Regions from separate parts of the Streptomyces sp. NPDC002566 genome, predicted to be linked through region 2. Evidence: riboswitches for the same ligand, from Rfam matches in the RefSeq annotation. Region 2 holds a riboswitch; each other region holds the start of a gene.
What was found. A riboswitch is a leader RNA that binds a small molecule or an ion and turns the genes downstream of it on or off. The one in region 2 is predicted to bind thiamine pyrophosphate.
Positions count from the first base shown of each region.

Region 1 (9,925 bases), on a different contig from region 2:
GGAGGCGTGGACGAAGCTGTGATCTTCCGCTGAGGTGATCAACACCGGCCCCGGTGCCCGCCGTTCGAGTGAGAACGGCGGCCCGGGGCCGTGTGCTGTGCGGATGCCCGCCATGACGTCCTTAGCGTGCTCGTGACCGATCGGCCCTCCCTTCGTTCACCCGGACGGGGGAACGGTACGGAACGCGGCACGCAATCACGGACCTGAACCGAGGTGTACGCCCATGGAGGCCCCGCCGGACAACGACGTGCTCTGGGCACGCTCACTGCACTTCACGCACCCCGACGGCTCACCGGCGCTCGGCGGTGTCTCACTGGGCGTGCACGAGGGCGAGATCCTCGCCGTCACCGGCCCGCGCGGCAGCGGCAAGACGGCCCTGCTGCACTGCCTGTCGGGCCTCGCGCCCGTCCAGCGCGGCGAGGTCTGGTTCAACAGCGTGCCCGTGCACACCATGGGGCCCGCGGCCCGCGAGCGGCTGCGCCGCGACCGCTTCGGCTGGATCGACCCGGTCCCGGCGCTCGTCCCGGAGCTCAACGTCTGGGAGAACGCCGCCCTCCCGCTGATGCTGCGCGGCACCAGCCGCCGGCGCGCCAAGGCCGCCGCCCTGGAGTGGCTGGACCGCCTCGACGTCGGCGAGCGGGCGCGCTGCCGCCCGCACGAGCTGACCCAGGCGGAACGCCAGCGCGTGTGCATCACCCGCGCCCTCGCCCCCGCCCCGTCGGTCCTCTTCGCCGACGAGCCCACCGCGCCCCTGCACCGCGCCGACCGCGCGCATGTGCTGCGCACGCTCACCACGGCGGCCCGTTCGCACGGCATCACCGTCGTGCTGGCCACCCACGAGGCGGAGACCGCCGCCCTCGCCGACCGCACCGTGTCGCTGCTGGACGGACGGCGGGTCAAGACGCTCCACCTCCCGCCCGCCGCCGAGACGGAAGGCCGGGCCGCGTGCTCGCTCTCCGCCTGACCCGCAGCGCCCACCCCGCCGTCCAGCTCCGCCGTCTGACGGTGACGGCGGCCTCGGCGGGCACCGGCTTCCTCCTCCTGTGCGCCCTCGGCCACGCGCTGTCCCACCCGGACACCCCGGGGGTCTCCGCGCTCCGGCTCGCCTGGTGCGCGCTCCCGTTCGCCGCCACGGTCCAGCTCGCCCTGGCGGTGGCCCGCACCGACCCGGGCACCCGGCCCCGCCCGGGGCTGGCCGCGATCGGCCTGGGCCCCGCCCGTCTGATGGCGATCTCGGCCACCACGACCGCCCTCGCCACCGCCGTCGGCTCCCTCCTCGCCCTGCTGGTCTTCCTCCACCTCCGCGGCGACCTCACCGGCCTCCCCTTCGACGGCGCCGCGGCCCCCTCCCTCGCGGCGGGCACCCCGATCCCCCTCCCGGCGACCCTCACCCTGCTCGCCCTCCTCCCCGTCACGGCCTCCACGGTGACGGCCCTGTCCCTGCGCCCGCGCGACCCGGCCGGCACGCATCCCGCCGGGGCCGAGGACGGCACCGACGCCGGCACGGACCGCGCGACCGGCGGCGCCCTGGCGGCCCTCCTGGACGCCGGCGCCACCCGGCATCTCGCGGAGGCCGGCGAGCCCGCGGTCACCGGTGCCGGGGCGGAAGAGGAGGGCACGGGTGACACCCGGCACGCGCCGGCCGACGGCCTCCCGCCCACCGGCATCCCCCCGCTCGTGCTGGACCGACGGCGTGCGGGCGCCGGCGCGCACGGCCTCCCCGCGGCCCCCGCCGACGCCGCACCCCGGGCAGCGGACGCCGACGCGGACGCCCCGGACGACCTCCCCCCGCCCGCCGCCCCCGACCCGACGAGCCTCCCCTGGGGCGCGGCCCTCCTGGCCACCGGCCTGGCCGTCGAGTCCTACGCCGCCCGCACCACCACCGCCGCCCCCCTGCCCCTGCCCGGCGGCCCCACCAGCCCCGCCGCGGTCCTCGCCGGCTGGGCTCTCACCGTCGTGGGCCTCGCCCTGGCCGGCCCCGGCCTCACCCATCTCTGCGGCCGCCTGCTCCAGGCCGCCCGCCCCGGCGCCCTGCGGCTGCTGGCCGGCCGAGGCCTGATGCAGGAGGCGTCCCGTATCGGCCGCCCCCTGGGCGTCCTGTGCGCCGTGGCCTCCGGCGCGTACTCGATGTCCGCGCTCCACGCCTCCACCGCCGCCGCCTCCCCCACCCCGGCGGACCTGGCCTTCGGCGGCCCGCTGGCCACCCTCGGCGCAGTCCTGGTCGCCGGCTGCGCCCTCGCCACGCTTCTGACGGCCGCCGTGGAGGCCCGTCAGGCCCGCGCCGACACCACGGCCGCCCTGCTCCGCCTCGGCGCCCCGAGCACCGCGCTGCGCACCGCCGCCGCCTTCCGCGCCGGCGCCCTCGCCGCGCTGTTCGTCCCGCTCACCCTGACGGTGTCCGCGCTCGCGGCCCTCCCCCTGACCATCTGAGAACACACTCCGAGAGAACACGGGCTCTGAAAAAACACGGGGCCGCATTCCCGATCCACCGATGAGTTCCGCGCGGATCCCCGGTCTACCCACCGAACGCACCGAGCCGCACACGCTCACCGCAGGACCGCACCGCACGGTCCGGCCTGCGGGCCGAGCCGCTGGACCAAGCCAGGAACGACCGATGGGAGAACCCCGATGACCGCCCGCGCATACCAGCAGATGATCTTCGTCAACCTGCCCGTGAACGACCTCGACGCCTCGAAGAAGTTCTTCACGGACCTGGGCTACTCCATCAACGCCCAGTTCAGCGACGACAAGGCGGCCTCCGTCGTGATCAGCGACAACATCATGGCGATGCTGCTCACCAAGCCGTTCTACGCCACCTTCACCAAGAAGGAGATCGCGGACGCCACCGCGACCAGCGAGGTCCTCGTCGCGCTGAGCGCCGAGAGCCGCGAGAAGGTCGACGAACTCGTCGACCGCGCCCTGTCGTTGGGCGGCACCCCCAGCGGCCCCACCCAGGACCACGGTTTCATGTACGGGCGTTCCTTCGACGACCTGGACGGCCACACCTGGGAGATCGTCTGGATGGACCCGGCCTCCATCCAGGACTGAGCACGAGCGGGCGGCACGGGCGGGTGCGACTCCTCGCACCCGCCCGGCCGTTGGACGGCACACGCGGCCATGAGATCGATTCCCACGACGAGTTCGGCCTGCGGGTTCGAGACGGCGCCGAAGGCGCTGAAACCTGGCGGCGGTTAATGGGCGGGCAAAGCCCGTGGGCGGGAACCCTTCCCGCGTTGACAGATCTTATGGAACGCTTATAGACCAGTGAGTCCCCAGGGGTCGCTGCAGCGACAGCATCGGGGGCGTCACCTGCCCGTCCACCCCCCGCAGTTGTGCATCACGTAAGGACAAACGTGTCCCCATCCCGCCGTACCGCCGCTCGTTCGGTGCGCATGCTCGGTGTGACCGCCGCGTCGGCCGCCTTCGTCCTCGGGGCCTCGGGTTCCGCGCTGGCCGGCGACATAGCGGACTTCTCCGCGTCCGCCGCCTGTGACGGCGCGAAGGGCGTCATCACCGTCACCGACAAGGACAAGACGGCGACCCCGGCCGTCGTCACGGTCTTCCTCCAGAACAACAACGCCGACCTCCGTCAGGTCGGCGTGGCGCAGACGGTGATCGGCTCGGCCAAGGGCGCCACCGTCACCTTCGCGGAGGAGTGGGAGCCGGGCGCCGTCTACCGGGTCCACATCACGGCCGTCGACGCCGATCTGAACGCCGACATCGAGCCGAACCTCACCACCCCCGCCAAGGGCTGCAAGAGCGACAACCCCAACAAGCCCGACAAGCCCGAAAAGCCCGGGAAGCCGTCCGCGTCCAGCACGCCCACCACGCCCACCGCCCCGGCCGCGACGCCGTCGTCGACCCCGTCCGGCACGGCGTCCGGCGCCGCCACGTCCGGCGCGCCGGCCCCGTCGCCCTCGGCGGACGACAGCAGCGCGCCGGCCGACACCGGATCGGGTCCCGCGTCCAGCAACGCGCCGTCCCCCGGCCTCGGCGAATCCAACCTCGCCGAGACCGGCTCCGGCGCCCCCACCGGCGCGATCGTCGGCGTCGCCGCCGCCCTCCTCGCCCTCGGCGGAGGAGCCGTCTTCTACGGCATGCGTCGCCGAGGCGCCGACAACCACTGACCCGAAGATCCGTGGCCCGTCCCCCGGTGGGGACGGGCCACAGGCATGCCGGCCGGCTGCGGTTCGCCGCCGCTCAGCCGAGGACGACGGTCTCCGCCGGGTCGAAGCTCACGCCCACCGCGGCTCCGACCTCCGGGGCCAGGCGCAGGGGGCACGCGGCCTCCAGACGGGGGGCGTCGGCCGGCTGGAGGTGGAGGGTGACATGGCTGCCCTTGAAGGTGCGGGCGGTGACCGTGCAGGGCAGGCCGTCGTCCGCGTCGGCCAGGAGCACCCCGGCCGGGCGGACCAGGAGCGTGCGGGGGCCCTGCGGGGAACCGGGCGGCACCGGGGTCTTGCCCCACGGGGTGTCCGCGACATCGCCGGCGACGTTCGCCTCGACCACGTTGTCGAAGCCCAGGAAGCGCGCCACGAAGGCGTCCGCCGGCCGCTGCCACACCTCAAGAGGCGTGCCGGACTGGGCGATCCGCCCGTCCCGCATCACCACCACCCGGTCGGCCAGCGCGAACGCCTCACCCTGGTCGTGGGTGACCGCGAGCACGGTGGTGCCCAACCGGCCGAACAGCTCCCGCAGTTCGACGACCAGCCGTTCCCTCAGCGAACGGTCGAGCTGGCCCAGCGGCTCGTCGAGCATCAGCAACCGGGGGCGGGGAGCGAGCGCACGGGCCAGCGCCACCCGCTGCTGCTCACCGCCGGACAGCGAGGCGACGGCCCGGCGGGCGGCGCCCGGGAGGCCGACGAGGTCCAGCAACTCCCGCACCCGCTCGCCCTGTTCATGCCGGGCATGGCCGTGCATCCGCAACCCGAAAGCCACGTTGCCGCCCACGTCCCGCTGCGGGAACAGCTGATGGTCCTGGAACATCAGGCCCAACTCCCGCTTGTGCGCGGGCACCTTGGCCTGGTCGCGCCCGTCGAGCAGCACCCGCCCCGCGTCGAGCAGCTGGAGCCCCGCCACCGCCCGCAGCAGCGTGGACTTGCCGCTGCCGCTCGGCCCGAGCACGCACACCACCTCGTGCTCGGCGACGGCGAGATCGACGCCGTCCAGCACGGCCCGCCCCCCGAACCGCACGGTCGCGCCTTCGAGCCGCAGCAGCATCAGAACTCCCCGGTCCGGTCGGTGCGCAGCCGCTCCAGCACCAGCAGGGCCACCGCGCACACCAGCATCAGAATCGTCGAAAGAGCCATCGCCTGGCCGTAGTTGAGCTCTCCGGCGCGGCCCAGCAGCCGGGCCACGGCGACCGGCAGCGTCGGGTTGTCGGGCCGGGCGATGAACACCGTCGCCCCGAACTCCCCGAGCGACACCGCGAAGGCGAACCCGGCGGCGACCAGCAACGCCCGCCGCACCAGCGGCAGATCGACCTCCCGCCACACCCGCCACGGCGACGCCCCCAGCACGGCGGCCGCCTCCCGCAGCCGTACGTCCACCGCCCGCAGCACCGGCAGCATGGTCCGCACGACGAACGGCACGCCGACCAGCGCCTGCGCGAGCGGCACCAGCATCCACGTGCCGCGCAGGTCGAGCGGGGGCTCGTCGAGCGCGATGAGGAAACCGAAGCCGACGGTCACCGCCGAGACGCCCAGCGGCAGCATCAGCAGCGCGTCGAAGCCGCGGACGAGGCGTCCGGCGTCCCGCCGGGTGAGCGCCGCCGCGGCCAGGCCGCCGATCAGCACCGCGATCGCGGTCGCGGCGACGGCGTACTCCAGCGAGTTGCCGACCGCCTCGATCGGCGGGACCAGGAAGACGTTGCCGTCGTCACGGGTCAGCGCCCGGTAGTAGGCGAAGTCCGGCGCGTCCAGCGAGCGCTGCACCAGCACGGCGAGCGGCAGCACCAGCAGCACGGCGACGCTCGTCAGCACCCCGCCGAGCAGCGCCCACTGCCCCGCCCCGCGGGGCCGCCGCGCGGTCAGCTTCGCGTCCACCAGCCGCAGCGCGCTCTCCCGCCGCCGCACCGTCCAGGCGTGCACGGCGAGGATCGCGCCGACGGCCAGGAACTGCACGAGGGTCAGGACGGCGGCCGTGGACAGGTCGAAGATCTCCGAGGTCTGCCGGTAGATCTCCACCTCCAGCGTGGAGAACGTGGGCCCGCCGAGGATCTGGACCACGCCGAAGGAGGTGAAGGTGAACAGGAAGACCATCAGCGCGGCGGCGGCCACCGCGGGCCCGAGGGCGGGCAGGGTGACCGTGCGCCAGGCCCGCAGCCGGGAGGCGCCGAGCAGCCGCGCGGCCTCCTCCTGACGGGGGTCGAGCTGCGCCCACAGCCCGCCCACGGTCCGTACGACGACCGCGTAGTTGAAGAAGACGTGGGCGAGCAGGATGGCCCACACCGTGGTGTCCAGCCGTACGCCCCACAGCTCGTCGAGCAGCCCGCCCCGCCCGACGAGCGCCAGGAACGCCGTGCCGACGACGACCGTCGGCAGCACGAAGGGAACGGTGACGACGGCCCGCAGCACCTCCTTGCCCGGGAAGGAGAAGCGGGCGAAGACATACGCCCCCGGCAGCGCCACCAGCAGGGTGAGCGCGGTGGAGGCGAGCGCCTGCCAGGCGGTGAACCACAGGACGTGCCGGATGTCGGACTGCCCGAGCACGTCGAGGAGACGGCCGAAGCGCCATGCGCCGTCGACGTCGAGCCCGCGCGCGACGATCGCGGCGACGGGCCAGGCGAAGAAGACCCCGAAGAACGCGACGGGCAGGGCCATGAGCCCGAGCCGCGCCGCGTTCCCCGAACGCCTCCTGGCCGGGGCTACTTCAGTACGAGAGAGGTCCACGACTTGACCCACTGGTCGCGGTTCTCGGCGATCTTCGCCGGGTCCATGGTCTCGGGGTCCTTGGCGGCGGGCCCGTACTTCGTGAACTCGGCGGGCACGGCGGCGCCCTTGACCACCGGGTAGACGAACATGTTGAGCGGCATGTCCTGCTGGAACTCCTTCGACAGCAGGAAGTCGATCAGCGCCTTGCCGCCCGCGCTGTTCTTCGCGTTGCTCAGCAGCCCCGCGAACTCGACCTGCCGGAAGCAGGTGCCGGCCGCGACGCCGGTCGGGGCGGTGGCGGGCTTGGGATCGGCGTAGATCACCTCGGCGGGCGGCGAGGAGGCGTAGGAGACGACGAGCGGCCGGTCGGCGCCGGCCTTCCGGCCGCCGGCCGAACCGGAGAACTCCTGGTTGTAGGCCTGCTCCCAGCCGTCGACGACCTTCACGCCGTTGGCCCGGAGCTTCTTCCAGTAGCCCTCCCAGCCGCCGTCGCCGTAGCGCGCGGCGGTGCCCAGCAGGAAGCCGAGGCCGGGCGAGGAGGTGGAGACGTTCTCGGTGACCAGTAGGTTCTTGTAGGCGGGCTTGACCAGGTCGTCGAAGGAGGCGGGCGGGGCCAGGTCGTGGTCGGCGAAGTACTTCTTGTCGTAGTTGACGCAGATGTCGCCGTGGTCGACGGGGGTGACCCGGTGCTTGTCCGCGTCGAGCCGGTACTCGGCGCCGACCTGGTCGAGGCCCTTGGCCTCGTACGGCTGGAACAGGTCGTTGTCGAGGGCGCGGGAGAGCAGGGTGTTGTCGACGCCGAAGAAGACGTCGCCCTGCGGGTTGTCCTTGGTGAGGATCGCCTTGTTGACGGCCTGCCCGGCGTCGCCGTCCTCCAGGACGCGCACCTTGTACCCGGACCGCTTCTCGAAGTCGGCGAGCACCTTCTTGGAGACGGACCACGAGCTGTGGCTGACGAGGGTGACGGTCTTCGACCCGCCGCCGGACCCGGCGTCGCCGCCCGATCCGCTGTCGCCGGACGACGACGAACCGCACGCCGACAGCGTGACGAGACCGAGGCCCACGGCCGCGGCCACGAACGTCCTGGTGTGCACTGGATTCCTCCTGGGGTTGGCCAGGAGAAGACGCGGCCCTGCCCGGGGTCCGCCAACGGGCCCGGGCAGGGCGCAACAGCTCGAGTGATGACCGAACTTCCTACCCAGAATGACCTGGGCGAGGTTCAGAGGGTCTGCGGCCGGTGCCGCACTCTCAGCGCTGTGGCGCTCCCCTGTCGGAATACGAAGATATGAACTTGTCCGGGAACAGACTACCGCTCGGTGGCCGCGAGCTGGCCACAGGCTCCGTCGATCTCCTGGCCCCGGGTGTCCCGGATGGTGACGGGCACGCCGTGCGCCGCGATCGCCTCGACGAACGCCTTCTCGTCCTCGGGCCGGGACGCGGTCCACTTGGACCCGGGCGTCGGGTTGAGCGGGATGAGGTTGACGTGCACGGGCCGGCCCTTGAGCATCCGGCCGAGCCGGTCGCCGCGCCAGGCCTGGTCGTTGATGTCGCGGATCAGCGCGTACTCGATGGACAGGCGCCGCCCGGACCGCTCGGCGTACTCGAACCCGGCGTCGAGCACCTCGCGCACCTTCCACCGCGTGTTCACGGGGACGAGGGTGTCGCGCAGCTCGTCGTCGGGGGCGTGCAGCGAGATGGCGAGACGGCACTTGAAGCCCTCGTCGGTGAACCGGTGGATGGCCGGCACCAGCCCGACGGTGGACACGGTGATCCCGCGCTGCGACAGCCCGAGCCCGTCGGGGGTGGGGTCGGTGAGCGCGCGGATGGCGCCGACGACCCGCTTGTAGTTGGCGAGGGGCTCGCCCATGCCCATGAAGACGATGTTGGACAGGCGGGCCGGCCCGCCGGGGACCTCCCCGTCGCGCAGCGCGCGCATCCCGTCCACGATCTGGTGCACGATCTCGGCGGTGGACAGGTTCCGGTCGAGACCGGCCTGCCCGGTCGCGCAGAACGGGCAGTTCATCCCGCAGCCGGCCTGCGAGCTGATGCACATGGTCACCCGGTCGGGGTAGCGCATCAGCACCGACTCCACGAGCGTCCCGTCGAACAGCCGCCACAGCGTCTTGCGGGTCGTGCCCTGGTCCGTCGACAGATGCCGCACGACGGTCATCAGCTCGGGAAGCAACGCCTCCCGCAGCTTCTCCCGCGCCCCGGCGGGGATGTCGGTCCACTCCGCCGGCTCGTGCGCGTACCGCGCGAAGTAGTGCTGCGACAGCTGCTTCGCCCGAAACGGCTTCTCACCGATCTCCGCCACCGCCTCCTTCCGCTCGGCGGGCGAGAGATCAGCAAGATGCCGCGGCGGCTTCTTGGCTCCACGGGGGGCGACGAATGTGAGTTCTCCGGGCTTAGGCATGGCTGTACCAGTGTCGCAGATCATCGCCGGGGGCCCGGGCCGGAACGGGGTGGGGGTGGTCACCCCCGGGTGCCGAGTGTCAGCGTTGGCCGGCCTCGGACGCCCCAGGGATATCGCGACGGGCCCCCGTCCGGGAGGACGAGGGCCCGTGTGTCGGCCGGGGCGGGGTGGTCAGGTGGCGCCTACGAAGATCACCAGGAGGAGCCAGACCACCGGGGCCGTCGGCAGGAGGGAGTCCAGGCGGTCCATGATGCCGCCGTGGCCGGGCAGGAGCGTGCCCATGTCCTTGATGCCGAGGTCCCGCTTGATCATGGACTCGCCGAGGTCGCCGAGCGTGGCGCTGACCGCGACCGCGAGGCCCAGCAGCAGGCCCTGCCACCAGGTGCCGCCGTCGATCATGAACTGCATGCACAGCGCGCCCGCGACCATCGCGAACGTCACCGCCCCGAGCAGGCCCTCGCGGGTCTTTCCGGGGCTGATGCGCGGGGCGAGCTTGTGCTTGCCGAAGCGCCAGCCGACGGCGTACGCACCGGTGTCGCTGACCACCGTCAGCATCAGGAACATCAGGACCCGCTGCGCCCCGTCCTCGGCCGTCAGCATCAGCGAGACGAAGGTGGCGAGGAACGGGACGTAGAACGCC
Region 1 is NZ_JBIARD010000009.1:182,766-192,690, reverse strand. Features, by position in the region: gene ACFYXA_RS31215 (aspartate aminotransferase family protein) at 1-22, shown strand, start outside; gene ACFYXA_RS31210 (ATP-binding cassette domain-containing protein) at 224-964, shown strand; gene ACFYXA_RS31205 (hypothetical protein) at 946-2,430, shown strand; gene ACFYXA_RS31200 (VOC family protein) at 2,629-3,048, shown strand; gene ACFYXA_RS31195 (LAETG motif-containing sortase-dependent surface protein) at 3,354-4,127, shown strand; gene ACFYXA_RS31190 (ABC transporter ATP-binding protein) at 4,201-5,220, opposite strand; gene ACFYXA_RS31185 (ABC transporter permease) at 5,220-6,821, opposite strand; gene ACFYXA_RS31180 (thiamine ABC transporter substrate binding subunit) at 6,866-7,966, opposite strand; TPP riboswitch at 8,046-8,151, opposite strand; gene rlmN (23S rRNA (adenine(2503)-C(2))-methyltransferase RlmN) at 8,179-9,285, opposite strand; gene ACFYXA_RS31170 (phosphatidate cytidylyltransferase) at 9,457-9,925, opposite strand, start outside.
Region 1: another riboswitch for thiamine pyrophosphate. It lies ahead of ACFYXA_RS31180 (thiamine ABC transporter substrate binding subunit); the one in region 2 lies ahead of thiO (glycine oxidase ThiO).

Region 2 (9,925 bases):
CGGGCCGGTGCAGAAGTAGTCCACGCCGTCCTGGACGGCGGCGGCCCGGGCCTCCGCCTCGGAGTGCGTGGAGCGGCCGACGAGGACGTCGCCGCCGAGGATCGCCCGGGCCGCGGGGACCGGCAGGTCGCCCTGGCCGAGGTGGAGGACGTCGGCGCCGGCGGCGTGGGCGACGTCCGCGCGGTCGTTGACCGCGAGCAGCCTGCCGTGCCGGGCGCAGGCGTCGGCGAACACCTCCAGGTGCTCCAGCTCCTCGGCCGCCTCCATCCCCTTGTCCCGCAGCTGGACGATGTCGACGCCGGCGGCGAGGACCGCGTCCAGGAACTCCGGGAGGTCGCCCTGGCGCTTGCGGGCGTCCGTGCACAGATAGAGACGGGCGTCGGCGAGGCGGGCGCGGGCGGTGTCGGGCATGCGTGGGTCCCCCCGTGGGCGGCGCCTGCGGGGGCCCGTAAGCCCCCGCGGGCCGGTCGGTCGTCCGGAACGTGCTGGTCAGACGGCGAGCGCCTGGGCGCGGCGCTTCACCTCCGTGCCGCGATTCTCGCTCAGGGCCTGGGCCGGCGTGCCGGGCAGGCTCTCGTCGGGGGTGAAGAGCCACTCCAGCATCTCTTCGTCCGTGAAGCCGTCGTCCCGCAGCAGCGTCAGGGTGCCCACGAGGCCCTTGACGACCTTGTCGCCGTCGATGAAGGCGGCGGGGACGTGCAGCGCGCGGTTCTCGCCGCGGCGCACGGCGATGAGCTGGCCCTCCTTGACCAGCTGCCGCACACGTGTCACCTCGACGTCGAGCATCTCTGCGATGTCGGGCAGGGTGAGCCAGGCGGGGACGAGAGCATCGATCTTTGCGTCAATCTCGGTCACGGGGTCAAGGGTAGGCGCTCGGGCCGGGTGGCCGCGATCGCTCCCCTGCCCTGACGCCGTACTCCCGGGGAGATCAGGCGGTCGCGTTCTTCAGCGGACGCGACGGGTCGGCCAGCGCGTCGGCGTCCATACGGCTGCCCGCCTCGATCAGCCGTCTGCCCTGCGCCAGGTCGCGTGGGCGGCCCACGGCCAGCAGGGCGACCAGGCGCCCGTCGCGCAGCCAGCACACGCTCCAGGCAGGTCCCGCCGGGTCGCCGCGCCACACCATGCGGTCGGCGGCGCCGTGGTGGCCGGCGTACTGGACGAAGCGGCCGAACTGCTCCGACCAGAAGTACGGCACCGGGTCGTAGGTCTCCAGGGGCTCCCCGGTGGGCTCGCCGAGGATGTTGGCGGCGACCGTGCGCGGACCCTGGAGGGCGTTGTCCCAGTGGTGGACGAGGAGCCGCTCGCCGTAGCGCGCCGACGGGAAGGAGGCGCAGTCGCCGACCGCGTACACGTCCGGCACGCTGGTGCGCAGATGGGAGTCGGCGAGGATCTCGCCGTGCGCGCCGAGCTCGATGCCCGAACCGGACAGCCAGGCGGTCGCGGGGCGGGCGCCGATGCCGACCACGACGGCGCCGGCGGGCAGCCGCGAGCCGTCGTCGAGGACGACCTCGCCGGGTTCGACGCGCTCCACGCGCGCGCGGGTGCGCAGTTCGGCGCCGCTGTCGGCGTACCAGCCGGCCATCGGGGCGGCGACCTCGGCGGGCAGCGCGCCCGCGAGCGGCCGGTCGGCGGCCTCGACGACGGTGACGGCGCAGCCGGCGTCGCGGGCGGCGGTGGCGAACTCCGCGCCGATCCAGCCGGCGCCGACGACCACGACGTCGTGCTGCCGGGCGAGGACGGGCCGCAGCCGTTCGGCGTCGTCCAGGGTGCGCAGCAGATGGACGCCGGGCACGCCCTCGGCGCCGGGCAGCCGGATCGGTTCGGCGCCGGTGGCGAGGACCAGGACGTCGTAGGGGACCGGGCCGGCCTCGGTGTCCAGGACGTGTTCGGCGGGGCGCACGCCGAGCGCCTCGCTGCCGAGCCGCAGGCCGATGCCGAGGCCCTCGAAGTCGACGTCGAAGGCGGAGCCCTCGGCCTTGCCGAGCAGGACCGCCTTGGACAGCGGCGGCCGGTCGTAGGGCTGGTGGGGTTCGGCGCCGATCAGCGTCACCGTCCCGTCGAAGCCCTGCTCGCGCAGGGCGACCGCGGTCTGCACCCCGGCCATGCCCGCGCCGACGACGACCACGCGCCGCCCGGCCGTACCGACTTCGTCCCGTCTCTGCTCGCTCACCTGATCACCTTAGACAACTGACGGATTGTCAGTCAGCCGTCGTGCTCCGTGACCTGCTCCACAACGCTCGTCCCGCTGCCGGGCTGCGACTCCCACTCCCATGTCTCGTCGAGGCGGACCCGGCCGTCGGCCAGCTCCACCACCGTCGACACGCAGTGCCCCGAGGACGTCGTCCCGTCCTGCTTGAGCTGTACGTACCGGAAGTCGAGCCGGTCCCCGGCACGGGTACCCACCAGATGCCCTCTCACGACGTCGCCGCCCGCGTAGTCGGCCCAGATCACACCGTCGCTCTCGTGGTACGTGAAGCGGGTGCGGGTGCCGACCTGGCCGGGGGCCTGGTCGGCGACGGGGGCGAGGACGAGACCGTCGAGCGAGGGCGGCACGGGGTGGGACTCCCTTACTGAGACATGCGGGGCCGGGCTAGGGTGGCCAACCTAGAGCACTCGCGGGAGCCCGGACGCACCGGGCTGAGAGGGAGGCTGGCGGCCTCCGACCGTACGAACCTGATCCGGGTCATGCCGGCGAAGGGAGGGGCTGGACGCCCATGTCCGCACGTACGTCAGACGTCCTCGTCGTCGGGGGCGGAATCATCGGTCTGGTCACGGCGTGGCGGGCCGCGCAGCGCGGTCTGGTCACGGCGGTGGTGGATCCCGAGCCGGGCGGCGGGGCCGCGCGGGTGGCGGCCGGGATGCTGGCCGCCGTCACCGAACTGCACCACGGCGAGCAGACGCTGCTCGGCCTGAACGTGGAATCGGCGCGCCGCTACCCGGAGTTCGCGGCCGAGCTGAGCGACCTCACCGGGCACGACCTCGGCTACCGGCGCTCGGGCACCCTCGCGGTGGCGCTGGACGCCGACGACCGGGCCCATCTGCGGGAACTGCACGCCCTGCAACAGCAGTCGGGGCTCACGTCACAGTGGCTGTCGGGGCGCGAGTGCCGGCGCCTGGAGCCGATGCTCGCGCCGGGCGTGCGCGGCGGGCTGCGCGTGGACGGCGACCACCAGATCGACCCGCGGCGGCTCGCGGGGGCGCTGGTGGCCGCGTGCGAGCGGGCGGGCGTGGTCTTCCACCGCCGCTGGGCCGAGCGGCTGTCCGTGGGGGGCGGCCGGGCCGGCGGGGTGGTCACGGACGACGGGACGGCGCTGAAGGCGGGCCAGGTGGTGCTCGCGGGCGGAAGTCTGAGCGGGCGGCTCGCGGGTGTGCCGCGGGAGCTGCTGCCGCCGGTGCGGCCGGTGAAGGGGCAGGTGCTGCGGCTGACCGTGCCGCCCCGGTACGCACCGTTCCTGAGCCGCACGGTACGGGCCGTGGTGCGCGGCAGCGACGTCTACCTGGTGCCGCGGGAGAACGGCGAGCTGGTCGTCGGCGCGACGAGCGAGGAGCTGGGCTGGGACACGACGGTGACGGCGGGCGGCGTCTACGAGCTGCTGCGCGACGCCCACGAGCTGATCCCCGGGATCAGTGAACTGCCCCTGACGGAGACGCGCGCGGGGCTGCGTCCCGCGTCGCCGGACAACGCGCCCCTGCTCGGGCCGAGCGGCCTGGACGGGCTGCTGCTGGCCACCGGTCACCACCGCAACGGCGTGCTGCTCACGCCGGTGACCGGGGACGTGCTGGCGCATGTCCTGACCACGGGTGAACTGCCCGACCTGGCCCGCCCGTTCACACCCCGGCGCTTCGGCGCCGCCGCACTCTCGGAGCAGCCCGCATGAACATCCACGTCAACGGCGAGCGGCGGGAGGTGGCCGCCGGAACCGCGCTCGACGCCGTCGTACGGTCCCTGACGGCGGCGCCCTCCGGGGTGGCGGCCGCGCTGAACGAGACCGTCGTCCCGCGCGCGCGGTGGTCGGCCACGGCCCTCGCCGAGGGGGACCGTGTGGAAGTCCTCACGGCCGTCCAGGGAGGCTGAGCCATGGCTGACGATCCCCTCGTCCTCGGCGGTACGACGCTGTCGTCCCGGCTGATCATGGGCACGGGCGGCGCGCCCAGCCTGGAGGTGCTGGAGCGGGCGCTGGTCGCGTCCGGGACCGAGCTGACGACGGTCGCGATGCGCCGGGTGGACCCCTCGGTGCACGGGTCGGTGCTGTCGGTGCTCGACCGGCTCGGGATACGGGTGCTGCCGAACACGGCGGGGTGCTACACAGCCGGGGAGGCGGTGCTGACGGCGCGGCTGGCGCGGGAGGCGCTGGGGACGGACCTGGTGAAGCTGGAGGTCATCGCGGACGAGCGTACGCTGCTGCCGGATCCGGTGGAGCTGCTCGACGCGGCGGAGACGCTGGTCGACGACGGGTTCACGGTGCTGCCTTACACCAACGACGATCCGGTGCTGGCGCGGAAGCTGGAGGACGTGGGGTGCGCGGCGGTGATGCCGCTGGGGTCGCCGATCGGGTCCGGGCTCGGGATCCGCAATCCGCACAACTTCCAGCTGATCGTCGAGCACGCGGGGGTGCCGGTGATTCTGGACGCGGGGGCCGGTACGGCGTCGGATGTGGCGCTGGCGATGGAGCTGGGGTGTGCGGGGGTGATGCTGGCGTCGGCGGTGACGCGGGCGGCGGATCCCGAGCGGATGGCTCGTGCGATGCGGGCGGGGGTGGAGGCGGGGCGGCTCGCGCGGCTGGCGGGGCGGATTCCCCGGCGGTACTTCGCTGCGGCGTCTTCTCCTCCGGAGGGGTTGGCCGTGCTCGACCCTGAGCGTCCTGCGTTCTGACCGTGGGGACGGTCCCGTTTCCTTCTCTCCCACCCGCGCACCGCCCGTTCACCGTCAGGAGAAAGGTGAACGTCGCCCGTGGGGGCTGAGCGCCGTCGGCGGCTTTCCGTCTCGGGGTGGGAGGCGGGGGGCGCCCGGGGGGCCGGGGGTCGCGGCGGCGTTCCGCGTCTCGGGGTGGGAGGCGGTGAGCGTCCGGGGGGCTGGGGGCCGTCGGGGCGTTCCGTCTCGGGGGGATGGGGTGCGTCACAGGTCGGCTGCAGTGCGGTGGTGGGTGGGGTGGGGGTGTCGGTGGGGGCTCGTAGACTCGCTGCGTGGACACGACCCTTCAGGACCCTCTCGTCGGGCAGGTGCTCGACGGGCGCTATCGCGTCGAGGCGCGGATCGCGGTCGGCGGGATGGCCACGGTCTACCGGGCCGTGGACGCCCGCCTCGACCGCGTGCTCGCACTCAAGGTGATGCATCCGGCCCTCGCGAGCGACGCCTCCTTCGTCGAGCGCTTCATCCGGGAGGCCAAGTCCGTCGCCCGGCTCGCCCACCCCAACGTCGTCCAGGTGTTCGACCAGGGGACGGACGGGGCGTATGTGTACCTCGCCATGGAGTACATCGCCGGCTGCACGCTGCGCGATGTGCTGCGCGACCGGGGTGCGCTCCAGCCGAGGGCCGCGCTGGACATCCTGGAGCCGGTGCTCGCCGCGCTCGGCGCCGCGCACCGGGCCGGGTTCGTGCACCGGGACATGAAGCCCGAGAACGTGCTCATAGGGGACGACGGGCGGGTCAAGGTCGCCGACTTCGGTCTCGTGCGCTCCGTGGACACCGTCACCAGCACCACCGGCGCCGTCCTCGGCACCGTTTCCTACCTGGCGCCCGAGCAGATCGAGCACGGCACGGCCGACGCGCGCGTGGACGTGTACGCGTGCGGCATCGTGCTGTACGAGATGCTCACCGGCGACAAGCCGCACGAGGGCGGCACCCCCGCCGTGGTGCTGTACAAGCACCTCCACGACGACGTGCCCCCGCCCTCGGCCGTCGTGCCTGGTCTGGCCTACGAGCTGGACGAGCTGGTCGCCTCGGCGACCGCCCGCAACGCGGACGTGCGCCCGTACGACGCCGTGGCGCTGCTGTCCCAGACCCGTGAGGCGCGCGCCGCGCTCACCGAGGAGCAGCTGGACGCCTCGCCCCCGCAGGCCCTGTCCGCGGAACACGACAACGCCGAGGACCGCACGAGCGTGATCCCGCGCTCCCTCACGGTCCCCAGGCCCCTGCCCGTCGGCGAGCAGGCCGCCCAGGCCGGTGGAGACGGCGACGGGCTCGACCGGACGTCCCGGTTCCGCAGCCCGCCCCCGCTGCCGCCGCAGCGCCGGTCACTGCCGCCCCGGGGCCGGACGGTGGCGATCGTCACCCTGGTCCTGCTGGTCCTCGGCGTCGGCGCGGGCGTCTGGTACATCAACTCCGGGCAGTTCACCAAGGTCCCGGCGGTGCTGACCCAGACGGAGGAGCGGGCCAGGCAGCGGCTGGAGGCGGCCGGGCTGGAGGCCGGCACCACGAAGCACGAGTTCAGCGACACGGTCGCCCGTGGCACGGTCATCTCCACCGACCCAGGGCCGGGCGCCCGCATCCGCAAGAACGACACAGTGACGCTCGTCGTGTCCGACGGGCCCGAGACGGTGAAGGTGCCGTACCTGAAGGGCTTCCGGCTGGCCAGGGCCAAGGCCCAGCTGAAGGACGACAGTCTGGAACCTGGCATGGTCACCGAGGAGTTCAACGAGGACGTCCCCAAGGGCGCCGTCATCCGCAGCGACCCCGAGGCGGGCACCGAGCGCCGCGCGGGCACCGCGGTCGCCCTGGTCGTCAGCAAGGGCAGCCCGGTCGACGTCCCCGAGGTCCTCGGCGACAGCCTGGCCGACGCCCGGGCCGCGCTGGCGGAGGCCGGCCTGAAGGTGAGGGTCGCCGCCGGGCAGGTCAACTCCGAGTACGACAAGGGCCAGGTCGCCGCCCAGTCGCCGGGGCCGGACAAGCAGGTCGCCGAGGGCGACACCGTGACGCTGACGCTGTCCAAGGGGCCGGAGATGGTCGAGGTCCCGGACGTGGTCGGCTCCAGCGTCGACGACGCCAAGCGGCAGCTGGAGCAGGCCGGGTTCGGGGTCAAGGAGGACAGGGGTCTGCTGGGGCTGTTCGGGGACACCGTGAAGGAGCAGTCGGTGGAGGCCGGGGAGTCGGCGCCCAAGGGGTCGACCATCACGATCACCATCCGGTGACCTGGCGGTCCCGGGGGCGTGACACCCTGGGCGGGTGAGTCCTCAAGCGTCACCGTTCCCCTCCCGCAACCCCGTCGGCGGCCATGTCCCCGTGGCCGGCGGCCTGCACTCGGTCGGGATGGCCTACGCCCGCGAACTGCGGGCCGAGGCGGTCCAGGTCTTCGTCGCCAACCCGCGCGGCTGGGCGACCCCCGCCGGGAACCCGCGGCAGGACGAGGCGTTCCGGGAGGCCTGCGCGACCACGTCGACGCCGGCGTACGTGCACGCGCCGTACCTGATCAACTTCGGCTCGCACACCGAGGCGACGGTCGAGAGGTCGGTGGAGTCGCTGCGGCACTCGCTGCGCCGGGGGCGGGAGATCGGCGCGCTGGGCGTGGTCGTGCACACGGGCAGCGCGACGGGCGGACGGGACCGGTCGGTGGCGCTGAAGCAGGTGCGGGAGCACATGCTGCCGCTGCTGGAGGAGCTGACGCACGACGACGACCCGTGGCTGCTGCTGGAGGGCACGGCCGGCCAGGGCTCCTCGCTGTGCTCGCGGACGTGGGACTTCGGCCCGTACTTCGAGGCGCTGGACGCCCATCCCAAGCTCGGCGTCTGCCTGGACACCTGTCATGTCTTCGCCGCCGGGCACGATCTGACCGGCCCGTCCGGCATGCACCAGACCCTCGACCTGCTGGTGGACACCGTCGGCGAGGGACGGCTGAAGCTGATCCACGCCAACGACTCCAAGGATGTGGTGGGCGCACACAAGGACCGGCACGAGAACATCGGGTCCGGCCACATAGGCGAGGATCCGTTCCGCGCCCTGATGACCCACCCGGCCACCGTCGGCGTGCCGCTCGTCATCGAGACGCCCGGCGGCAAGGAAGGCCACGCGGCGGACGTGGAGCGGCTGAAGAAACTCCGGGACGGCTGAGCAGCCACGACTCCGGGTCGGCCGAGGGCCGGCTACAGCTCCGGCCCCTCCCCTGGTTCCTCCTGGTAGGAGTACCGCTGCTCCCGCCACGGGTCGCCGATGTTGTGGTAGCCGCGCTCCTCCCAGAAGCCGCGGCGGTCGGCGGTCATGTACTCCACGCCGCGGACCCACTTCGGGCCCTTCCAGGCGTACAGGTGGGGGACGACCAGGCGGAGCGGGAAGCCGTGCTCGGCGGTGAGGAGTTCGCCGTCCTTGTGGGTGGCGAAGATCGTCCGGTCGGAGGCGAAGTCCGACAGGCGCAGGTTGGAGCTGAAGCCGTACTCCGCCCACACCATCACATGGGTGACGTCGGGGGCGGGCGGCGCGATGTCCAGGATGGTGCGGGCCGGGATCCCGCCCCATTCGGCGCCGAGCATGCTGAACTTCGTCACGCAGTGCAGGTCGGCGACGACGGTGGTGTGCGGGAGGGCCGTGAACTCCTCGTGGTTCCAGCTCCGCTTGCCCCCGTCGGCGGTGGCGCCGAAGACGCTGAACTCCCAGCGCTCCGGACGGAACTTGGGCACCGGCCCGTAGTGGGTGACCGGCCAGCCCCGCTGCAGTCGCTGCCCCGGCGGAAGCTCGGACACTGCTGCTTCTCCCGTTTCCCGCTCCACCGGCTGACCCATGGCTCCATCCTGACAGACCCCGGACACCGCCCCTCACCCGCCATGGGCGGAAACGGGCAACTGACACCAAGCCTGGACTAACTTACTAAGTACGCACTTACTGGACGATCTTCGACCGGCGGTGAAATCATGCGGCGGCAACCTCCTGATTCCCCACGCGTGGAAGGAGCCCCGCGATGCAGGGCGACCCCGAGGTCATCGAGTTCCTGAACGAACAGCTCACCGCCGAGCTCACCGCGATCAACCAGTACTTCCTGCACGCGAAGATGCAGGAGAACTTCGGCTGGACGCGGCTCGCGAAGTACACCCGGCACGAGTCGTTCGACGAGATGAAGCACGCGGAGGTGCTCACCGACCGCATCCTGTTCCTGGACGGCCTGCCGAACTACCAGCGGCTGTTCCATGTGCGCGTGGGCCAGACGGTGAAGGAGATGTTCGAGGCCGACCGGCAGATCGAGGTGGAGGCCATCGACCGCCTCCGGCGCGGGATCCAGGTGATGCGCGAGAAGGGCGACATCACGTCCGCCAACATCTTCGAGTCGATCCTCGCGGACGAGGAGCACCACATCGACTACCTCGACACCCAGCTGGAGCTGGTGGAGAAGCTCGGCGAGGCGCTCTACATCGCGCAGCTCATCGAGCAGCCGGAGAGCTGAGCCGGCGCCGCGGAGCCAGCGCGCTAGGCCGCTTCGTCGAGGCGGGCGGCGAGCACCTGCTGGCCCGCCTGCTCCCGGCGCGGCGGGCAGGCGCCGCGGCCGAGGATCGCCTGGATACGGCGTACGCAGGACCCGCAGTCCGTGCCGGCCTTGCAGGCGGAGGCGATCTGGCGCGGGGTGCAGGCGCCGTTCTCCGCGTGCTGCTGGACCTGTGCTTCCGTCACCTGGAAGCAGCTGCAGACGAACACGCGGATCCACCTCCCGCCGGGATTGATTGCTGTCGCCGTCCCGTTGATCGGTGAGGCTAACCTAACCTTACCCGGGGCTCAGGAGGCGCAAAAGTGGAGGGGGCGCGGATCGTATGTGATCCGCGCCCCACCCCCACCGCCCGTCACGGGCGGATCACTACTGGTCCCGGTACATCTCCGCGACGAGGAAGGCCAGGTCGAGCGACTGGCTGCGGTTGAGCCGCGGGTCGCAGGCCGTCTCGTAGCGCTGGTGCAGGTCGTCGACGAAGATCTCGTCGCCGCCGCCCACGCACTCGGTGACGTCGTCGCCGG
Region 2 is NZ_JBIARD010000003.1:376,459-386,383, forward strand. Features, by position in the region: gene thiE (thiamine phosphate synthase) at 1-411, opposite strand, end outside; gene ACFYXA_RS14475 (Rv2175c family DNA-binding protein) at 490-855, opposite strand; gene ACFYXA_RS14480 (NAD(P)/FAD-dependent oxidoreductase) at 929-2,125, opposite strand; gene ACFYXA_RS14485 (hypothetical protein) at 2,203-2,553, opposite strand; TPP riboswitch at 2,606-2,717, shown strand; gene thiO (glycine oxidase ThiO) at 2,715-3,878, shown strand; gene thiS (sulfur carrier protein ThiS) at 3,875-4,075, shown strand; gene ACFYXA_RS14500 (thiazole synthase) at 4,079-4,873, shown strand; gene pknB (Stk1 family PASTA domain-containing Ser/Thr kinase) at 5,185-7,128, shown strand; gene ACFYXA_RS14510 (deoxyribonuclease IV) at 7,163-8,044, shown strand; gene ACFYXA_RS14515 (sulfite oxidase-like oxidoreductase) at 8,077-8,709, opposite strand; gene bfr (bacterioferritin) at 8,886-9,365, shown strand; gene ACFYXA_RS14525 (bacterioferritin-associated ferredoxin) at 9,389-9,613, opposite strand; gene ACFYXA_RS14530 (class II 3-deoxy-7-phosphoheptulonate synthase) at 9,771-9,925, opposite strand, start outside.

Region 3 (9,925 bases), on a different contig from region 2:
TGAGCGGCGCGGACGGCCGGCGTCGGTAACAGGAATCGCCTGTTACCTCGGCCGGGGGAAGTTTCCCCGACAGCCTGACTGTGAGCGGTGGCGGACGGTTAAAGTCCGGAACCCGACGCGGGGACGACCCCCGCGAGCGGCGTATCCCCCTCCCGTGTTCCCCCACACGGACCGCCCCCTCGCGCTTCGGGAGTAACCCTTGGCCACGGTTGACACCGCATCAGCGGAACCGTACGGACCCCCCGCCCGGCCGTGTTCCGCGCCCCCGCTCCAGCGCCCGCCGGCCAGGGGCGTTCCCGAACAGCCGCATTCCGCGACCCTCATCAGCTCCGTCCAGCGCGCGATGCGGCTGCTGGAATCCGTCGCCGAGCACGAGTGCGGCGCACCGGCCAAACAACTGGCTCGCGAGACCGGCCTCGCGCTTCCCACCGCCTACCACCTGCTGCGGACCCTCGTCCACGAGGGGTATCTGCGCCGCGACAAGGGGCTGTTCTTCCTGGGGGAGGCGGCTGTGCGGCTGGGCGCCAGCGGGGCGGCGCAGAAACGTCGCAGCACGGTGGTCGACACCCTCGCCCACTGGCGCGATTCGATCGGTGTGCCGGTCTACTACGCCGTCTACCGGGAGGGCGAGATCGAGGTCATGTGCGTCTCCGACACCCCGGGCAACCCGGCGGTCGAGGAGTGGGCCGACTTCCGCGAGACCGGGCACGCGCACGCCATCGGCCAGTGTCTGCTGTCCCAGTTGGACGAGGACTCCCGCCGCGACCATCTGACCCGCTATCCCGTGCAGTCGATCACCCCGTACACCGTCCGTGACGACCACACGCTGATGCGTCGGCTGGCCCGGGTGCGGCGGATGGAGGCGGTCGTCGAGCGCCAGGAGTACGCGCTGGGCACGGTCTGCGCGGCGATCCCGATCACCGTGGGCACCTCGGCGGCGACGATGGCGATCTCACTGCCGGCCCATCAGTCGGACCGGCTGCTCTCGGCCGCGCAGCAACTGCAGCGCGAGGTCGGACGCATGCTCGGGTCGCTCGCGCTCTCTATCAGTATCTGAAAACTCACTCCTTGTGATCTGTCGTGCACTTTCAGCAAGATGCCACCAGTGTCAGGGGTTGATTCCCAGCCATCTACGGCAATGACGGGGTAAGGCGATGCGCGAGTCCGTGCAGGCAGTACAGGCAGAGGTCATGATGAGCTTCCTCGTCTCCGAGGAGCTCTCGTTCCGTATCCCGGTCGAGCTGGGCTACGAGACCTGCGATCCCTACGCCGTGCGCCTCACCTTTCACCTGCCCGGTGATGCGCCGGTGACCTGGGCGTTCGGGCGGGAGCTGCTGATCGACGGGGTGGGCAGACCGTGCGGCGAGGGCGATGTGCGGGTCTCGCCCCTCGACCCCGGATCGCTCGCCGAGGTTCTGATCCGGCTTCAGGTGGGCGGCGACCAAGCGGTGTTCCGTTCTTCCACGGCTCCGCTCGTGGCCTTCCTCGACCGCACCGACAAGCTCGTCCCGCTGGGCCAGGAGGGTGCGCTCGCCGACTTCGACGCCCATCTCGACGAGGCTCTGGACCGGATCCTGGCGGAGGAACAGAGCGCCGGCTGAAGCGTCGCGCCGGGGAGGGCGACGGACGCTTCAGCGCGGGGAGGGGCTCTGCAGGAACGTTCACTCAGGGCGGTACGGGGCTCGGATGCCGAAGGCGCGCGGATGACGTGCCGGGCGACCGGCCCCGGTCAGCGCTTGCGGCGCCGGCCCTTGCCGCTGCGAGCAGCCGCAGGCGACGTTCCCGCGGTCGCGGTGGCCGGCCCTGAAGACCTCGCGTCCGGGACCGCCTTGCCCACAGAAGCCGGTCCGGGCCGGTCGGCCGAGACAACGAGGGCCGCGAGCGCGGTCGTCACCGGGACCGAGGCGACCAGGCCGATCGAGCCCACCAGCGTGCGCACGATCTCCTCGGCGACCAGCTCACTGTTGGCGACCGTGCCGACGCTGCTCTGCGCGATCGAGAAGAGCAGCAGCAGCGGCAGCGCGGCACCGGCGTAGGCGAGTACGAGGGTGTTGACCACGGACGCGATGTGGTCACGGCCGATGCGGATGCCGGCCCGGTACAGCGCGCGCCAGCCCATCGACGGGTTGGCCTCGTGCAGTTCCCAGACCGCGGAGGTCTGCGTGACCGTCACGTCGTCCAGGACGCCGAGCGAACCGATGATGATGCCGGCGAGCAACAGACCGCTCATGTCGATCGAGGGATACAGGCCGTGGATCAGCCCGGTGTTGTCGTCCGTGTTGCCCGTCAGAGCGGCCCAGTCGACGAACCAGGACCCGAGCACGCCGATCAGCAGCAGGGAGATGAGCGTGCCGAGGACGGCCACGGAGGTGCGGGCCGACAGACCGTGGCACAGGTAGAGCGCGATCAGCATGATGGCGCTCGACCCGACGACCGCGACGGCCAGGGGGTTCGACCCCTGCAGGATGGCGGGTAGGACGAAGAAGTTGAGCACCAGGAAACTGATGGCCAGCGCGACCAGCGCCATGACGCCCCGCAGCCGCCCGACGATCACCACGGCGACCGCGAAGATCCCGGCGAGCAGTCCCATCGGCAGCTTGCGGTTGATGTCGGTGACCGAGTACTGCAGGTCCTTCGGCGCGGAGGGCTCGTAGGCGACCACGACCTTCTGCCCCTGTTCCAGCTGCCGTGTCTGGTCCGGCTGGACGATCTCCGTGAACGTACGGCCCTTGTCCTTGCCGGTGTCCACCCGGATCGTGGCCCGTTTGCAGGTTCCCTTCGCCTGCTGTTCGGCGGAGGAGCCCTCGGCCGTGGAGGTGTCTCCGGTCGGGGGCACGCCCGAGGCGTTCACCGAGGAACAGCTCAGGCTCTCGATCTTGGTGACCGTCGCCTGGTGGGTCTGCCGGTCGAAGCCCACCCCGGTGCGCTCGTGCGGTGGGGCGCCGCCGGGCCACAGCACGACGAGCCCGGCGAGCACGGCCACCGCGAACGGGATCAGGACGGCGGCGATGACCTTGCGCAGATGCCGGGAGACGGGGGCAGCCGGCCCGTGGCTGTGACTGTGCGAATGCCCATGTCCACCGCCCGGCCCGTGGCCTCCCGCACCGTGACTGCCCGCGCCGTGATCACCTGGCCCGTGGCCGCCGGGTCCGTGGCCGCCGGGTCCGTGATGGTCCCGCCGGTGGTCGTCTTGACGGTGACGGTCCCGTCCGCGGTCGTCGTCCGGTCCCGGCCCGCCGCCGCCCGGACGGCGAGGCTGTTCCGGTGGCGGATACGGAGGCTGGTGAGTCGTGGTCACCGACCGATCATCGCAAGAACCGCTGGGGCCCACTGTTCACCGCGCCACACATGCCGCTAGCGTGGAGGCACCTTTTGTACACGCGGGAGCTCGGAGCACCGGGCTGAGAGGGCGCTGACCTCCGTCTTCGCGATGTTTCACGTGGAACGTCACCAACACGAGTGATGACTCACACGAAACGTCGGCAGACGGCAATCGCTGCGTCGACCGCTGAACCTGTTACCGGGTAATGCCGGCGTAGGGAGTAGGTCTCATGACCAACAAGGACGCACGCACGCCTGCCTCCACGCAGATCTCCACCGAGGTCTCCGTCGACGGGGAGGCCGGAAAGTCCATCGGCTGGCACAAGGCGTACGTCGAGGGCAGCCGCCCCGACCTGCGGGTACCGGTCCGCCAAGTGCACCTCACCAACGGCGATTCGGTCACGCTGTACGACACCTCCGGTCCGTACACCGATCCGCACGTCGACACCGATGTCCGCCGGGGACTGCCTCCGCTGCGGGAGAACTGGATCATCGCCCGGGGCGACACCGAGGAGTACGCGGGCCGCCCCGTCCGCCCCGAGGACGACGGGGTCAAGCACACCTCGCCGCGCGGTGGTCTGCGCAACCTCGACGCGGTCTTCCCGGGGCGGCCGCGGCTGCCGCGTCGAGCCCGGGCCGGCGAGGCGGCCACCCAACTCGCCTATGCCCGGCGGGGAGAGATCACGCCAGAGATGGAGTACGTGGCCATCCGGGAGAACGTGGCACCGGAGGTCGTCCGCGAGGAGATCGCAGCGGGTCGCGCGGTGCTGCCCGCCAACGTCAACCACCCGGAAATCGAGCCGATGATCATCGGCAAGAGGTTCCTGGTGAAGGTCAACGCCAACATCGGCAACTCGGCGGTGACGTCCTCCATCGAGGAGGAGGTCGAGAAGATGACCTGGGCGACCCGGTGGGGCGCCGACACCGTCATGGACCTGTCCACCGGCCGGAACATCCACACCACCCGCGAGTGGGTGCTGCGCAACTCCCCCGTACCCATCGGCACGGTGCCGCTCTACCAGGCGCTGGAGAAGGTCGACGGCAAGGCCGAGGAACTGACCTGGGAGATCTACAAGGACACGGTCATCGAGCAGGCCGAGCAGGGGGTGGACTACATGACCGTCCACGCGGGCGTCCGTCTCCCGTATGTCCCCCTGACGGCGAACCGCAAGACCGGGATCGTCTCCCGCGGCGGTTCGATCATGGCCGCGTGGTGTCTGGCCCACCACAAGGAATCGTTTCTGTACGAGAACTTCGAGGAGCTCTGCGAGATCCTCGCGGCCTACGACGTCACGTACTCGCTGGGCGACGGTCTGCGTCCCGGCTCGATCGCGGACGCCAACGACGCCGCGCAGTTCGCGGAGTTGAGGACGCTCGGGGAACTCAACCGGATCGCGAAGCGTTTCCATGTACAGACGATGATCGAGGGCCCGGGCCACGTCCCGATGCACAAGATCAAGGAGAACATCGACCTTCAGCAGGAGATCTGTGATGAAGCTCCGTTCTATACGCTCGGCCCGCTGACGACGGACGTCGCCCCGGCGTACGACCACATCACGTCCGGCATCGGCGCCGCGATGATCGCCTGGTGGGGCACGGCCATGCTCTGCTACGTCACGCCCAAGGAGCACCTGGGCCTGCCCAACCGGGACGACGTCAAGACCGGCGTCATCACCTACAAGATCGCCGCCCATGCGGCCGACCTCGCCAAGGGGCACCCCGGAGCCCAGGAGTGGGACGACGCCCTGTCCGACGCCCGTTTCGAGTTCCGCTGGGAGGACCAGTTCAACCTGGCCCTCGACCCGGACACGGCCCGTGAGTTCCACGACGAGACGCTGCCGGCGGAGCCGGCCAAGACGGCTCACTTCTGCTCGATGTGCGGGCCGAAGTTCTGCTCGATGAAGATCAGCCAGAGCATCACCGAGCGGTTCGGCGGTGGGTCGGCGGAGGGAGCGACACCGGAGGAGATAACGGAGGGGATGCTGCAGAAGTCGAAGGAGTTCGCGGCGAGCGGCAACCGGGTGTACCTCCCCATGGCGGACTGAGGCAGCACAGGCCGACATAGGCCGGCTTGCGCTCCCGTCGGGGCGCAAGCCGGAGGCCTATTCCGGCTGGTGCTCCGGGCCTCCGAAGTCCGGGCTGGTGTAGTCCGGGCTCGAGTAGCTCGGGCGCGGGCCGGCCGCAGGGCCGTCGTCGGGACTGGTGAAGCCCGGGCGGTCGTAACCGATCTTCGGCAGGCGGCCGCCGAGGGCCGGCGGGGTCGGTGCGGGATGTTCGGCGTCGGCCGCGGCGGGATCGGCGAGAGCCTCGCGCAGGAACGGCACGATGCCCCGTGCCAGCAGGGCTTCCCGCCAGGCCTCCTTCGCGCGGTCCACCTCCTCGCTGCGTTCGCCGTACCGGCCGGCCTCCAGGGAGGGCCGGTTGCGCAGGGCGGTGAGCAGGAGCCCGACGGTGGCGACGAGAATCGCGGCCGCGGCGACCGCGCCGAACGCCCACCCGACGTTGACCATGGCCTCGGCGGCCGTCGCCCCGGGATCGAGCATCCTGAGCACGTAGCCGACGAGCAGGAAGATCACCGCGGCGGTTCCGGCGAGGACGGGGGTGAGGACGGCCGCGATGGCGACGGCGCCCGCCCCGGCGGCCTCGGCCACCTGGGCCGCCTCGCCCACGGTGGCGAGCCCCAGCCCGCCCATGCCCGGCTCGCCGGCGTCCTGGCCGGAGGCGGAGGGGGTGGACGAGGAGGGGTGGCGCAGTTCCTCGCGGACCTTCACATAGTGCTGGTACTCGGTCGCCGCGGCTGCCGTGATGAGGGCGGTGGCGTTGAGCGCCATGGTGCGCAGCTGTTCGGCGTTGAGCCGTTGGCCGACGGCGGTCAGTTCCGGGTGGTGTGGTGCGGCGCGCAGCGCCTCGTCGAGGATCCGCTCGTACTCCTGGCGGTCCTCGCTGTGCAGGTGCTGCGGAACGCTGTTCATGTGCATCCCCCGATGCTCCGTAGGGCTTGGGGCTCGCATGCCAACGAGCCGTCGGGCAGAAACGGAGGGGAGCCTGCTACGGATGAACCGATGGTAGAGCGGCGACGGCCCGGGGTAACAGGGGGTTCGCGGAAATTGCCCCCTGGCCTGCGGCGCCGCCGGCGGGCCCGGCGCGGGGTGCGCCGGGTCCCGTGAACGGTCAGACGGCGAGCGGCAGTTGCTGGACCAGCAGCTTTCCGGCCATCGTCACTCCGCCGTCCATGGCGATGGCGAGTCCGTCGGCGTAGACGTGCGGTCCCTCGACCGCGGGCGCCGGGTCGTCGCCCTCCTCGGAGCCGACCTCACCCAGCAGGTACGGGATGGGGCTGTGGCCGTGAACGACGCGGTGGCCGCCGTAGGTGTCGAGCAGGGAGCGGGCGGCGTCTGCTCCGCCCTCGTCGCGGAAGGCGAAGCGCTTGGTGAACTTGCGGAACAGGTCCCACACCTCGTCCGCGTCGTTGCGGGTGATCGTCTCGCGGATGGTGTCGTTGACCGCTTCGATCGAGTCGCCGTAGTCCAGGTAGGCGGTGGTGTCCGAGTGCACGAGCAGGTGGCCGTCGACTTCCTCGACGGCGTCGAGGCGGGCCATCCACTGCAGGTGATGGTCCTGGAGACGGTCCATGTCCGCCTTCTGGCCGCCGTTCAGCAGCCAGGCGGCCTGGAAGGTGGCGGTGCCCGCGCCGGAGTTGACGGGGGTGTCGCCGAACCGCTTGGCGCCGAGCAGCAGCAGCTCGTGGTTGCCCATGAGGGCCTTGCAGTAGCCGCCGGCCGCGGCCGCCTCCGCGGACAGCCGCATGACGAGGTCGATGACGCCGATGCCGTCCGGCCCGCGGTCGGTGAAGTCGCCGAGGAACCACAGCCGGGCGGTGCCCGCGCACCACTGGCCGGTCGCGTCGATCAGCCCCTTGTCCTCGAGCGCGGCCAGCAGCTCGTCGAGGTAGCCGTGCACGTCGCCGACGACGAACAGCGGGCCCTGGCGGGTGGCCTGCGGCGGCGCCTGGGCGGCGGCGGGGTCGACGGTCACCTGGACGGTGTCGCCCCGGTTGATGACCGGCAGGTCGCGCTGGGTGGGCGTGTAGCCGTCGGGGTGCTCCGCCGGGTCATCGAGCGGCGGCGCGGCGTTTCCGGGATGCGCGCTCTCGGCGTACGGGCCGGTCTCGTGCACGTAAGCGGGCACCCGGAAGTCGCGCAACGTCGCCGTACGCTCCACCTCGGGTCCCTGACCGGCCCCCTGAGTCATCAGACCCCTCCACCATCGCGCCGCATCTGCACCGCTTCGGACTGTCTGGTCGTAACGGCCCGCGGTGCCGTGCGCCCATCATAGGAATGCGGATCCTGTCGTGTGATGACCCAGGGGTGGTGAATCAGAGAGAGGTTCCGTTTCCCTGCGGCTTTCGCCCCGGTTGAGGTGGGATCGGCGGCCGCGCGCTCACCCCGCGGACACCGTGACCACACCCTCGTCGCACACGCCCTAAGTCTTCTCGGGCGCCCGGGGCGGACTCACCGTCGTCCGCGGTGGGCGGCGCTGGGACGAGGTGCGCACGATCAGTTCGGTCGGTATCACCTGTTCGACCGGGTGGTCGGATTCCACGCCCTCGATCGCGTCGATGAGGAGCTGGACGACCGCCGTCCCGATGCGGCGCGGTTTCAGGGAGAGCGTGGTGATCGGCGGATCGGTGCCGGCGTAGACGGTGGACTCGCTGCAGCACACCAGGAGCAGGTCCTCGGGGACGCGCAGCCCGTAGCGGCGGGCGGCAGCCAGCAGGTCGGTGCCGTTGGGGTCGAAGAGGCCGTAGACGGCGTCCGGGCGGTCGGGGCGGGCCAGCAGCCGGTCGGCGGCGACGGCGCCCGCGCACGGGTCGTGGGCGGGGTAGGCCTCGTAGACCGGGTCCTGGCCGACGCGTTCGCACCAGCGCAGGTACGCGCTGGTCGACAGGTGGGTGTACGTGTCGGTGGAGGTGCCCGTGAGCAGGCCGATGCGGCGGGCGCCGGCGTCGGCGAGATGGTCGAGGAGGTCCAGGACGGCGGCCTCGTGGTCGTTGTCCACCCAGGCGGTGACCGGGAGCGTGCCGGCCGGGCGGCCGTCGGAGACGACGGGTAAGCCCTGTTTGACGAGTTCGCTGACCACGGGGTCCTGGTCGGAGGGGTCGATGACGACCGTGCCGTCCAGGGCCACGTTCGACCACACGTCGTGGCGCGAGGTCGCGGGCAGGATGACGAGCGCGTAGCCGCGGGCGAGGGCGGCCGAGGTGGCGGCGCGCGCCATCTCGGCGAAGTACGCGAACTCGGTGAAGGTGAAAGGTTCATCCCCGTACGTGGTCACGGTCAGGCCGATGAGGCCGGACCTGCCGGTGCGGAGGGTTCGGGCCGCGGCCGAGGGGCGGTAGCCCAGCCGGTCGGCGACTTCACGGACATGGCGTCGGGTGGCGTCGGGGAGCCTGCCCTTGCCGTTGAGGGCGTCGGAGACGGTCGTGATGGAGACTCCGGCGGCGGCGGCCACGTCCCTGATGCCCGCCCGGCCCGGCCGGCTGCCTCGGCGTGAGGTTTCCGCGCGGCTCACCTGGTGCTTCCCTGCTGCTGTCATGGCCAGCCGATAGTAGGGCTCATCGGGTGGGGTAGGGCGGACGCATATGCGCGCGTTGACAGGCACGTTTCTGCAGGGTCGCCAGGGGTCAATGGCCTTTGAAATGAAGGTAGTTGAGAGTCCGTGCACCGGGACGTGTGGTGCGCGCGCGGATGCGCCTGTTGAGGCACCGATGTCTCGAAGAGGTCTCAACTCACCTGCACGAGGGATGCGCGCCACGGCGCGAACCACCGGCGCGTAGATATATGTGAAGCGCGCCCCCGATTCGTACACCTTCGTACGTAGATGCGACTGCCGAGGGGCTGCCGACCAGGGATCGCGCTCGCCGGCCGGCGGACGCGGGTCGGGCACCAGGGCTCCTGCACCTGTTCGCAAGCGGCTCAATCCTCATAAGGTGAGCAGTATTGAAGCCGGTGGTGGTCACGAGGAGGACTGCGGTGAGCGAGACGAGCCCCAAGCTGCGCGCCGAGCTGGAGGGTATCCCCACCTACAAGCCGGGCAAGCCGGCCGCGCCCGGCGGTCCCGTGGCCTACAAGCTGTCCTCCAACGAGAACCCCTACCCGCCGCTGCCCGGTGTGCTGGAGAGCGTCTCGGCCGCCGTCGCGTCCTTCAACCGCTACCCGGACATGGCCTGCACGGGGCTGGTGAACGAGATCGCCGAGCGTTTCGGCGTGCCCGCCTCGCACGTCGCCACCGGCACCGGATCGGTGGGCGTCGCCCAGCAGCTGGTGCAGTCGACCGCAGGCCCCGGCGACGAGGTCATCTACGCCTGGCGTTCCTTCGAGGCGTACCCGATCATCACGCGGATCAGTGGCGCGACCCCGGTGCAGGTGCCGCTCACGCAGGGCGATGTGCACGACCTGGACGCCATGGCGGACGCGATCACCGAGCGGACCCGGCTGATCTTCGTCTGCAACCCCAACAACCCCACCGGAACCGTCGTGAAGCGGGCCGAGCTGGAACGGTTCCTCGACCGGGTGCCGGCTGACGTGCTGGTCGTCCTGGACGA
Region 3 is NZ_JBIARD010000006.1:182,151-192,075, reverse strand. Features, by position in the region: gene ACFYXA_RS25035 (DUF5326 family protein) at 1-3, shown strand, start outside; gene ACFYXA_RS25030 (IclR family transcriptional regulator) at 200-1,057, shown strand; gene ACFYXA_RS25025 (SsgA family sporulation/cell division regulator) at 1,155-1,601, shown strand; gene ACFYXA_RS25020 (YibE/F family protein) at 1,730-3,298, opposite strand; TPP riboswitch at 3,371-3,559, shown strand; gene thiC (phosphomethylpyrimidine synthase ThiC) at 3,552-5,366, shown strand; gene ACFYXA_RS25010 (hypothetical protein) at 5,424-6,299, opposite strand; gene ACFYXA_RS25005 (metallophosphoesterase) at 6,493-7,572, opposite strand; gene ACFYXA_RS25000 (LacI family DNA-binding transcriptional regulator) at 7,804-8,916, opposite strand; gene hisC (histidinol-phosphate transaminase) at 9,354-9,925, shown strand, end outside.
Region 3: another riboswitch for thiamine pyrophosphate. It lies ahead of thiC (phosphomethylpyrimidine synthase ThiC); the one in region 2 lies ahead of thiO (glycine oxidase ThiO).